One region of the Vibrio chaetopteri genome, then DNA from elsewhere that is predicted to be linked to it. Evidence: predicted binding sites of a transcription regulator. Region 1 holds the regulator's gene; each other region holds the start of a gene.
What was found. Region 1 encodes PurR, which represses purine synthesis genes. Its sites were predicted from a motif close to TNANGNAAACGTTTNCNTNA; they were not measured.

Region 1 (3,198 bases):
CCATCTTGGGCTTCACTGACCAAATAGCCTTCATTTTCGAAATAGCCAGCGAGCTTACTGCGAGTGACTACGTCATCTTCTACAACCAAAACGTGATATTTCATATCTGTACTATCTCAATCTGTAATGACCGTGTCATTCTATTCATAACCATTCACAATTCTAGTCTACTACAGCATCGAACAGCACAAACCTACTTTTTTTTGATTCAAGACAACCAAAACCGTCGAATAGCATATGCAACAAAAACCAAATCGCACAAACATCTGACAAAGCACTATTTTTCATATTTTTTAATAAATTAACTTATTTATTCACACAACACGTTATTGCTATTCATCTTTATTAGCTAAAATAGAAGTATCATTTTTGGAGACAATACAAATGCAAGAAATCAAAGCATTTAATGAGCAACGTGCGGAAATCTATTGGTGGCTATCAAGCTTGTTTGCTTCTGAGCTGACCGACGATGAGCTAAGCAAATACCACAGCCCAGAAATACGTTCGTTTCTAACCGGACTTGGTGAAAACCCATCGCTGTCGGAGCCAATCAAAACCTTCACTGATTCGCTCAATAGATTGCAAGTACGTGAAGATGCTCAATTGGAGCTCTCTGCCGATTTTTGTGATCTGTTTTTAAAGACCGACAAGCATGGCGCACTGCCTTATGCCTCAATGTACATTGGTACTTCTGGCCTACTCAACGACCAACCTGCGCAAGAAATGGCAGATCTACTCGCCAAGTACGGTATTGCAGTAAATAAAGATCTCAATGAGCCAGCGGATCACCTTGCCATCGAACTCGATTTTCTAGGTAACCTTATCATCCGTTCGAACGAACTGGAGAACGACGCACTGCACGAACAAGCGGACTTCATCAATACTCATCTCATGAGTTGGTTGCCTCAGTTTGTTAAAAAGTGCCAACAGTTTGATGAATTTGGCTTCTACTCTGCTGCTGCAAGCCTCTTGCACGCCTTCTGTCTGTTAGACCTGACCTACCTTGCGGATGAAAACGACTAACTCCGATTTCAACTGATAGGTGCGACACATACTAAAGGCGCAAACGTGGTTTTCAGTCATCTGAGTCAATTTTGCGCCTTAGTTATAAATTTGTGGGATAAATGATTGCCAGCTCACTAAGCTGCGACTACAATTCGCCGTTTAAATGCAATCGCCCATTGGTATTACAGAAAATCATCTCCACTTAGGTGGCAATATCGAGCTTTGAGCTCAATTTGTTGATTCTGCCTAGGCTTGCATACACTTGCCGGTTTCCGCTTTTACATCCGTTTATTCACAAAAGCGCTGGAACCACTAAAATTAAAGCGGCACAAACGTTTACTCACTAATTCAATAAGCCGCGACTAATAGGATATCACTATGGCAACCATTAAAGATGTCGCCCGACTTGCTGGCGTTTCCACGACCACAGTATCCCATGTAATTAATAAAACTCGTTTTGTTGCAGAAGCAACGCAAGAAAAAGTGATGGCGGCGGTCGATGAACTCAACTACGCGCCTAGTGCTGTTGCTCGTAGCCTGAAGTGCAATTCGACTAAAACCATTGGTATGTTGGTCACCCAATCGACCAACTTATTTTTCTCAGAAGTTATCGATGGCGTTGAAAGTTACTGCTATCGCCAAGGCTATACACTGATTTTGTGTAACACAGGTGGTGTTTACGAGAAGCAGCGTGACTACATTCGCATGCTGGCAGAAAAACGCGTCGATGGTATTTTGGTGATGTGTTCCGACTTGACTGAAGAGCTTCTTGAGATGCTTGACCGTCACGCAGACATTCCAAAAGTGATCATGGATTGGGGTCCAGAGAGCTCTCAAGCCGATAAGATCATCGATAATTCAGAGGAAGGTGGCTATCTAGCGACTAAGTTTTTGATTGAGAAAGGTCATACCGATATTGCCTGTCTAAGTGGTCACCTAGAAAAAGCGGTATGCCAAGAACGCATCATCGGCTATAAACGTGCACTGGCGGAAGCCGGCATTGAGATGAAAGAAGATCGTATTCTTGAAGGTAACTTTGAATGTGATACTGCGGTAATCGCCGCTAACCGCATCGCCGCAATGGAAGAGAGACCAACGGCCGTGTTCTGTTTTAATGACACAATGGCATTTGGACTTATGAGTCGCCTTCAACAGCTTGGTGTAAACGTACCTGAAGATATCTCTGTTATCGGTTATGACAATATTGAACTGGCTGAATACTTTTCGCCACCGCTGACAACGGTTCACCAACCGAAGCGACGTGTTGGTAAAAATGCCTTTGAGATTCTACTAGAACGAATCAAAGATAAAGGTCACGAAAAACGCATTTTTGAAATGCACCCAGAAATTGTAGAACGTGACTCTGTCAAAGCCCTAACCTAACGCTGACAAAAGTGCCGATTTCGGCACTTTTTGATCTCTATTCAAAATTCCCCCCTACTGCTGTCAATTTTTTATTCACCTTGAGGCACAAACAACCAAACATTATTTGAACTAAGATCACATTTCCAAAGATCACATATCAATAACTTACGTAGTTTTCCTATATGCTATATGTGTCACGCACAGGGCAAACCATCTGAAAGGGTGGGACGCAAAGCCACCGGCCTAAACCAATTTTTATTGATAGGTAGCGGGGTTGCCGATGGCAAGGGCAAAGACTCAGTTATAGCAGTGGCTTAACAGAGCTCTGACACCCGTTTGCTATACTCTCGGACCTGATTTTGGTGACACAATCAATAACACCGAGAAAAGAATAAGCATGGATAATCCTATACTAAAAGATTCAATGCAGTTATTCGCTCAGCTTGGAAGAGTAAAGTCTCGATCCATGTTCGGCGGATTTGGCATCTTCGTAGACGATACGATGTTTGCATTAGCAGTGAATAACAAATTACATATCAGAACTGACCGTCAGACCATTTCCACCTTTAAAAAGCTAGGTTACAAACCATACGTTTATAAAAAGCGTGGATTTCCCGTGGTAACCAAGTACTTCGCACTACCAGACGATTGTTGGCAAGATCAAGACGCTATCTTGACTCATGCTAAACAGGCGCTCGCGTTTGCAAAAACTGAAAAAGAGCAGCAGTCTGAAGCGAAGCCAAACCGATTAAAGGATCTTCCTAATTTACGACTGGCAACTGAGCGTATGCTTAAAAAAGCCGGTATCGAATCTGTGGGCGATCTACA
Region 2 (3,198 bases), 440 kb from region 1:
GGGTATAGAAACTCTCAATAGTTAGCGACCCGTATTACTACCTACGTTGGGTTTTACTAAGGTCTCGGCACCACTTAACGTGGAGTCCGAAGCAGAGACTGCACCTGATACAGGAGGCAGTGGCGGTATCACAATCAGTCCGTCGGTCGTCAATTCTTGCTCTGCTTGTTCGGCAAGCTGCTTGTCCACATGGCCAATGATACTTTGATAGTAGCGACGGATGTTTTCAACGTAGTTACGCGCTTCATCGCCACGCGCATAGCCATAGCGTGTTTGACTGTAGAATTTCTTCTGACGAAGCAGTGGCAGGCGATCTTTCACATCCGCCCAAGCATCCGGGTCGCCACCTTGACGTTTGGTCAGGCGTCTTGCATCCATCATATGACCAAAGCCAACATTGTAAGACGCCAGTGCAAACCAGATCTTTTCGTGTTCAGTGATGGAGTCTGGCACGCGGTCAACGATACGTCTTAAGTACTCAACACCGCCACGGACAGACTGCTCTGGATCCAGACGATTGGTGACATTGACGCTTTTTGCGGTTGGCAGCGTCAGCATCATCATACCGCGTACTCCAGTAGGCGACTTGGCAATTGGATTCCAGTGCGACTCTTGGTAGGCCAATGCCGCAATCAAACGCCAGTCGAATTCTTTAGAGTACTTCTTAAACAGCGGCGACCATTTAGGTAGTTTGTTGTCGAGAGCGCGAATGAAAGCGCGTGTATCGACGTAATCAAATACACCAATGTGACCGATATACTTCTCTTCTAAATTAGCCAGCTCGCCAGTTTGTTTAAGCTGGCCGAAGAACTCAATGAGCAGGGCATATAAGCTCTCATCTTCTGATTGGCGCATATACCAAGAAATCGGTTGGTCTTCGGTCATCTCGAAAGCGAGCGCCAAATCAGGATAGATACGTTGTGATAGCGATAGCTCAACCGAATCCGCCATAGTAAAGCGCAGTTTACCTTCTGACACTTGCTTAAGCAGGTCATTGACGTCTGCATTGGCATCGACGTAGTAGCGAATATCTGGATGCTGGCTGGCTACCGTGGCTAAGGTTTTTTCGAAATGTGAGTCTTTGACAATGGCAAACACCTCTTCGCCATCGGCTTTATCAATCAGCTCTTGTTGAGTATTCAGTAACTGCTCTAGGTTGCGCGGGCGCCACTGACCTTTTTTATACACCACTTGTTGGCTGACATAGTAGTAAGCAGGGCCTGCTCGAAAACTCTGAATACGCTCTGGCGACTGACTTAGGCCGGCGGCGATGATATCAATCTCGCCCTTTTGCAAAGCAGGAAATAGGCTCGCTTGGCGAAAGGCGGGTTTCATTTCTAGCTTCACGCCCAACGCATCGGCAAATTGTCTTGCAAGTTCGTAATCCAGTCCGGTTGGACCGTCGGGGCCGATGTAGTAGGAGAGCTGGTTATTGAGAGTACCGACACGAAGTACACCGCGCTCTTTGATGTTTTCTAATTCACTCTTTGGATCAGAATCGATTTGACAGCCGGCCAAGCCAATAGTGAGCAGACAGGCAGACAGCAATTTTAACCAGCGGCGGTTAGGCCAACGAACAACAGATGGACTTTGCATTAATTCATAGATCTCACAACGTTAGTGCTGCCTTTATACCAAAGCTGTGCGTGTTGGCAAAGCGAGATAGCAGAAACACCCGAGAACGGTCACTTTATAATCAATCTCTATGGTATTTCGGCAAAAGCAAAAAAAATGACGAAAACGTTTGCGCCAACGCTTACGTCACAAAAAATCCTCTATAATACCGCCGCATCAAGGTAGGAGAAATCGTTATAAGTTCAGTTTTTACTATTAACTGATTGAATTTATAAGAATTTCACCTAAATCAACTGCATAAGAGACCTAAGCACATGAGAATTTTGCGTGGTTCCCCAGCTCTTTCTGAGTTTCGTGTTAACAAGCTACTAGAGCTTTGTCGTGAACTAAACCTACCAGTAACAGGTATTTACGCTGAGTTTGCCCACTTTGCCGACCTAACGGCAGACCTGGATGCGTCTGAAGTTGAAAAATTAGAGAAGTTGCTGACTTATGGTCCAACTATCGAAGAGCACGAGCCAACTGGCACACTGCTACTAGTGACACCTCGCCCTGGTACTATCTCGCCATGGTCTTCTAAATCTACGGATATCGCGAATAACTGTGGTCTAGACAAAGTGACTCGTCTAGAACGTGGTACGGCATACTATGTAGAGACATCAAGCGAACTGACTGAGCTTCAACTTGTTGAGCTTAAAGCGGTTATCCACGACCGTATGATGGAAGTGGTTTTCTCTGATTTCGAATCAGCAGCAGCGCTGTTTCAAGTAGCAGAGCCAGCACCAGTTGCAGATGTTGATCTACTAACAGGTGGTCGCAAAGCACTAGAAGACGCGAACGTGACGCTAGGTCTTGCACTTGCAGAAGATGAAATTGATTACCTACTTGAAAGCTTTGTTACTAAGCTAGAGCGCAACCCAACAGACATCGAATTGATGATGTTTGCACAGGCGAACTCTGAGCACTGTCGTCACAAGATCTTCAACGCAGATTGGACTATCGACGGCGTGAAGCAAGACAAGTCGCTGTTCAAGATGATCAAAAACACATTCGAAACGACACCAGAGCACGTTCTGTCTGCATACAAAGATAATGCAGCGGTTATGGAAGGCTCTGAAGTGGGTCGTTTCTTCCCAGATCCAAAGACTCGTCAATACGGCTACAACCACGAGAAAGCGCACATCCTAATGAAGGTGGAAACACACAACCACCCAACAGCGATTTCTCCATGGCCAGGTGCATCGACAGGTAGCGGTGGTGAAATCCGTGACGAAGGCGCAACAGGGATTGGCGGTAAGCCAAAAGCAGGTCTTGTAGGCTTTACGACTTCTAACCTTCGCATTCCTGGCTTCGAGCAGCCTTGGGAAACTGACTTTGGTAAGCCAGGTCGTATTGTTAACGCACTGGATATCATGCTAGAAGGTCCACTAGGTGGCGCGGCGTTTAACAACGAATTTGGTCGTCCAAACCTACTTGGTTACTTCCGTACCTATGAAGAGAAGGTAACGTCTCACGCAGGTGAAGAAGTACGTGGTTACCACAAGCCAATCATGATTGCTGGTGGTATGGGTAACATCCGTGACGAGCACGTTCAGAAGAAAGAGATCCCAGTAGGTGCAAGCC
Region 3 (3,198 bases), 450 kb from region 1:
TAATGCTATTGGTACTCAGCCGCGCACCTGCATTTGCGGCCACGCTTAATCAATCCGATTCCACCCCAACAAAAGGAAAGCAAGAGCAAAACGAAGTTTGTCCATCTGTATTCAAACACAGTCTTAGTGGCTTGTACGGTATTGATGCTGTTCAAGGCGCTGCCTTCCAACCCCATAACGATTTTGACATCTTGTACAGCAAAGCCCACCAGGCTCAACATGAGCTAGAAGCGCTTTGTAAAACCACCACCCTACTGACTGACACCGATGCGTACTTTGCAGGCGTAAAATCTGCTGAGCGAGCGAAAGTGAAGATTGACACCGAGCTCAACGGTCAGGTTAATCAGATCACAGACCTAGCTCGAGGCACTATCGTCGCCAAGGACGTAGAGAGCCTTGTAGGCGCTTATGAAGCGCTTAGCCGTGAAGCTCAGGTAGTAAGGGTTAAAAACCGCTTTAAAAGCCCAGCAGCGTCTGGATATCGTGACCTAAACATCTTGGTTAAATTACCTAAGACCGGAATTATCGCTGAAGTACAACTGCACCTTAAAGACATCGCAGATGTTAAGAGTGGACCTGAACACGATTTGTATGAAATTGTTCAGGGAATTGAGCGCAGAGCAGCCGCTGAAAACCGTGCTCTTAACGAGTTTGAGACAGCACAAATTGCCAGTCTGCGACGTCAGTCAATGGAGCTGTATCAAAACGCTTGGCAACCTTACATTACCACCAACATTCGAGCGGCCTAGGTCGCTCTATAAGGGCAATGGCTTAGCATTCGATACCCTCTAACACCTAGCCCCTAAAACACAAAAAGACCACACTAGGTGGTCTTTTTGTTTAACAGTAGGACATTAATCCACTTTGATATTTTCGACTCGAGCCTTCAGTTTCTGACCCGGACGGAATGTCACTACGCGTCGAGCGGAAATGGGAATGTCTTCACCAGTTTTGGGGTTTCGACCCGGGCGTTCATTTTTGTCACGCAAGTCAAAATTACCAAAACCCGACAGTTTTACCTGTTCGCCACTTTCAAGTGATTTTCTAATTTCTTCGAAAAACACTTCTACCGTTTCCTTGGCATCCCTTTTACTGAATCCGAGTTTCTCAAATAGGTTCTCAGCCAGATCGGCTTTTGTGAGCGCCATAAAACTCCCCTCAAAGCTAATTCATACCTTGTTATCACAGTGATAACGCTTAAGATTTCGTTCGACCAATCAACAACATAACAGGCCAACTTTGAAAAGTGTAAGCCAACCTTCTGATTTTCGCCAACTTTTTTATTTCAGAACTATGTCAGGATTTTGCTTTAAGTTTTAGCAAGTTATCGTGTTTTTAGCATAATTTAGAGATATAGATTACCCAAAAACGATCGAGTAGAGTATTATTCTAAAAATCAAAACAAAAGCAGGTTTTAATAAAATTATAAACAAAATTGAAAATAGTGACCTTGATGCAGATGAGTTGTAATTTATTGTGTAAAAACAGAGAGTTGCAATATACATTCGATATGAAACTGGGTTTTTCTTCCCCATTATATCGAGGTATAAAAAAAGCGAGTTACTTTTCAGCAACTCGCTTTTTCAGGTAATTCACGTTGATACGCTAATCGCGATTAGTCACGCAGTGATGCACCAAATTTCTCAGAAATATGAGCAACAATTGCATCTACCGCACCTGCGATATCAGCATCTTCAAGCGTGCGCTCTAGAGACTGTAGAGTCAGAGCAATTGCTAGGCTCTTCTTGCCTTCTTCAACGCCCTTACCAACGTATACGTCGAATAGCTTCGCGTCTTTTAGGAACTCGCCCCCTTGCTCTAGGCAAGCAGCAACGATGTCACCAGAAGCTACCGCTTCATCAACAACAACGGCGATGTCACGACGGTTTGCAGGGAACTTAGAAAGCCCTGCCGCTTCTGGAATCACTTTCGTGTTGATCGCAGACCATTCAACTTCGAATACGATAGTACGACCGTTTAGACCGAACTTACGCTCTAGCTCTGGGTGAATAGTACCAATGACACCAACCTCTTTGCCATCTACAACGATTGCTGCAGATTGACCTGGGTGAAGTGCTGGATGTTTCGCCGCAGCAAATGAGTATGCTTTCTCGTTTGCAGACAGTTCTAGAATTGCTTCTAGGTCGCCTTTAAGGTCAAAGAAGTCAACCGTATTGGTTTCAATATCCCAATGCTCTTCGCTGCGAGTACCCGCAATCACACCAGCAAGCATAGGCTCTTGGCGCATGCCATTTTCAGCGCTCTCGCATGGAATGAAACGCAAACCGTATTCGAATAAACGAACGCGTGGTTGCTGACGCTTCTGGTTGTGAACAACCGTGTTTAGAAGACCTTGGATAAGACCAAGACGCATTGCTGACATGTCCGCAGAGATTGGGAATGGCAGAATCAGCGGCTCAACGTCTGGCACAACAAGCTTTTGCTGTTCTGGCTCAACGAAGCTGTATGTAATCGCTTCATGGTAGCCACGATCAACAAGTAGGTCACGTACGCGTTTAAGCGGAAGATTCGCTTCAACGTGGTTGTGCATCTTAAGTGTTGCGGCAGGGTGTTGATTTGGAATGTTGTCGTAACCGTAGATACGACCCACTTCTTCAATCAGGTCTTGTTCGATTGCGATGTCAAAACGCCATGTTGGTGCAACACCAGTCCAGCCAGTATCAGTCGTCGTTACTGTTAGACCTAAGCGTTCTAGGATCTCAACAACTTCAGCATCAGCGATGTGGTGACCAAGAAGTGAATCTAGCTTAGTACGGCGCAGTTCAACAGTGTTTGGCTTAGGAAGATCAGCGTCAGATTCAACAGCAACAACAGGTGCTACTTCACCGCCACAGATTTCAACCAGAAGCTCCGTTGCACGTTCCATTGCGCTTACTTGCAGTGCATAGTCCACACCACGCTCGAAGCGCATTGAAGAATCAGTGTGCAGACCGTAGCTACGAGCACGACCACGGATATGATCAGGTGCGAAGAACGCACACTCTAGAAGTACATCTTTGGTCTCAGTAGTTACACCAGACTTTTCACCACCAAAGATACCCGCGATAGCGAGTGCTTTGTTGTGGTCTGCAACAACCAGTGTATCTGCGTTTAGTTCAGCTTCAGTACCGTCTAGAAGAGTCAGTTTCTCGCCCTGCTCTGCCATACGAACAACGATGCCACCTTCAATCTTAGCAA

Region 2: a site for PurR is predicted at 1,733-1,752, ahead of purL (phosphoribosylformylglycinamidine synthase). Genes of this name have one in related genera too.
Region 3: a site for PurR is predicted at 1,192-1,211, ahead of ihfA (integration host factor subunit alpha). Genes of this name have one in related genera too.

The regions. Positions count from the first base shown of each region.
Region 1 covers NZ_CP115920.1:1,372,538-1,375,735, reverse strand. Annotated here, with positions in the region: gene torR (two-component system response regulator TorR) at 1-104, opposite strand, end outside; gene torD (molecular chaperone TorD) at 385-1,023, shown strand; gene purR (HTH-type transcriptional repressor PurR) at 1,384-2,388, shown strand; cyclic di-GMP riboswitch class I at 2,565-2,652, shown strand; gene PG915_RS06230 (TfoX/Sxy family DNA transformation protein) at 2,768-3,198, shown strand, end outside.
Region 2 covers NZ_CP115920.1:933,537-936,734, forward strand. Annotated here, with positions in the region: gene mltF (membrane-bound lytic murein transglycosylase MltF) at 22-1,596, opposite strand; gene purL (phosphoribosylformylglycinamidine synthase) at 1,890-3,198, shown strand, end outside.
Region 3 covers NZ_CP115920.1:1,817,857-1,821,054, reverse strand. Annotated here, with positions in the region: gene PG915_RS08210 (RelA/SpoT domain-containing protein) at 1-749, shown strand, start outside; gene ihfA (integration host factor subunit alpha) at 855-1,148, opposite strand; gene pheT (phenylalanine--tRNA ligase subunit beta) at 1,616-3,198, opposite strand, start outside.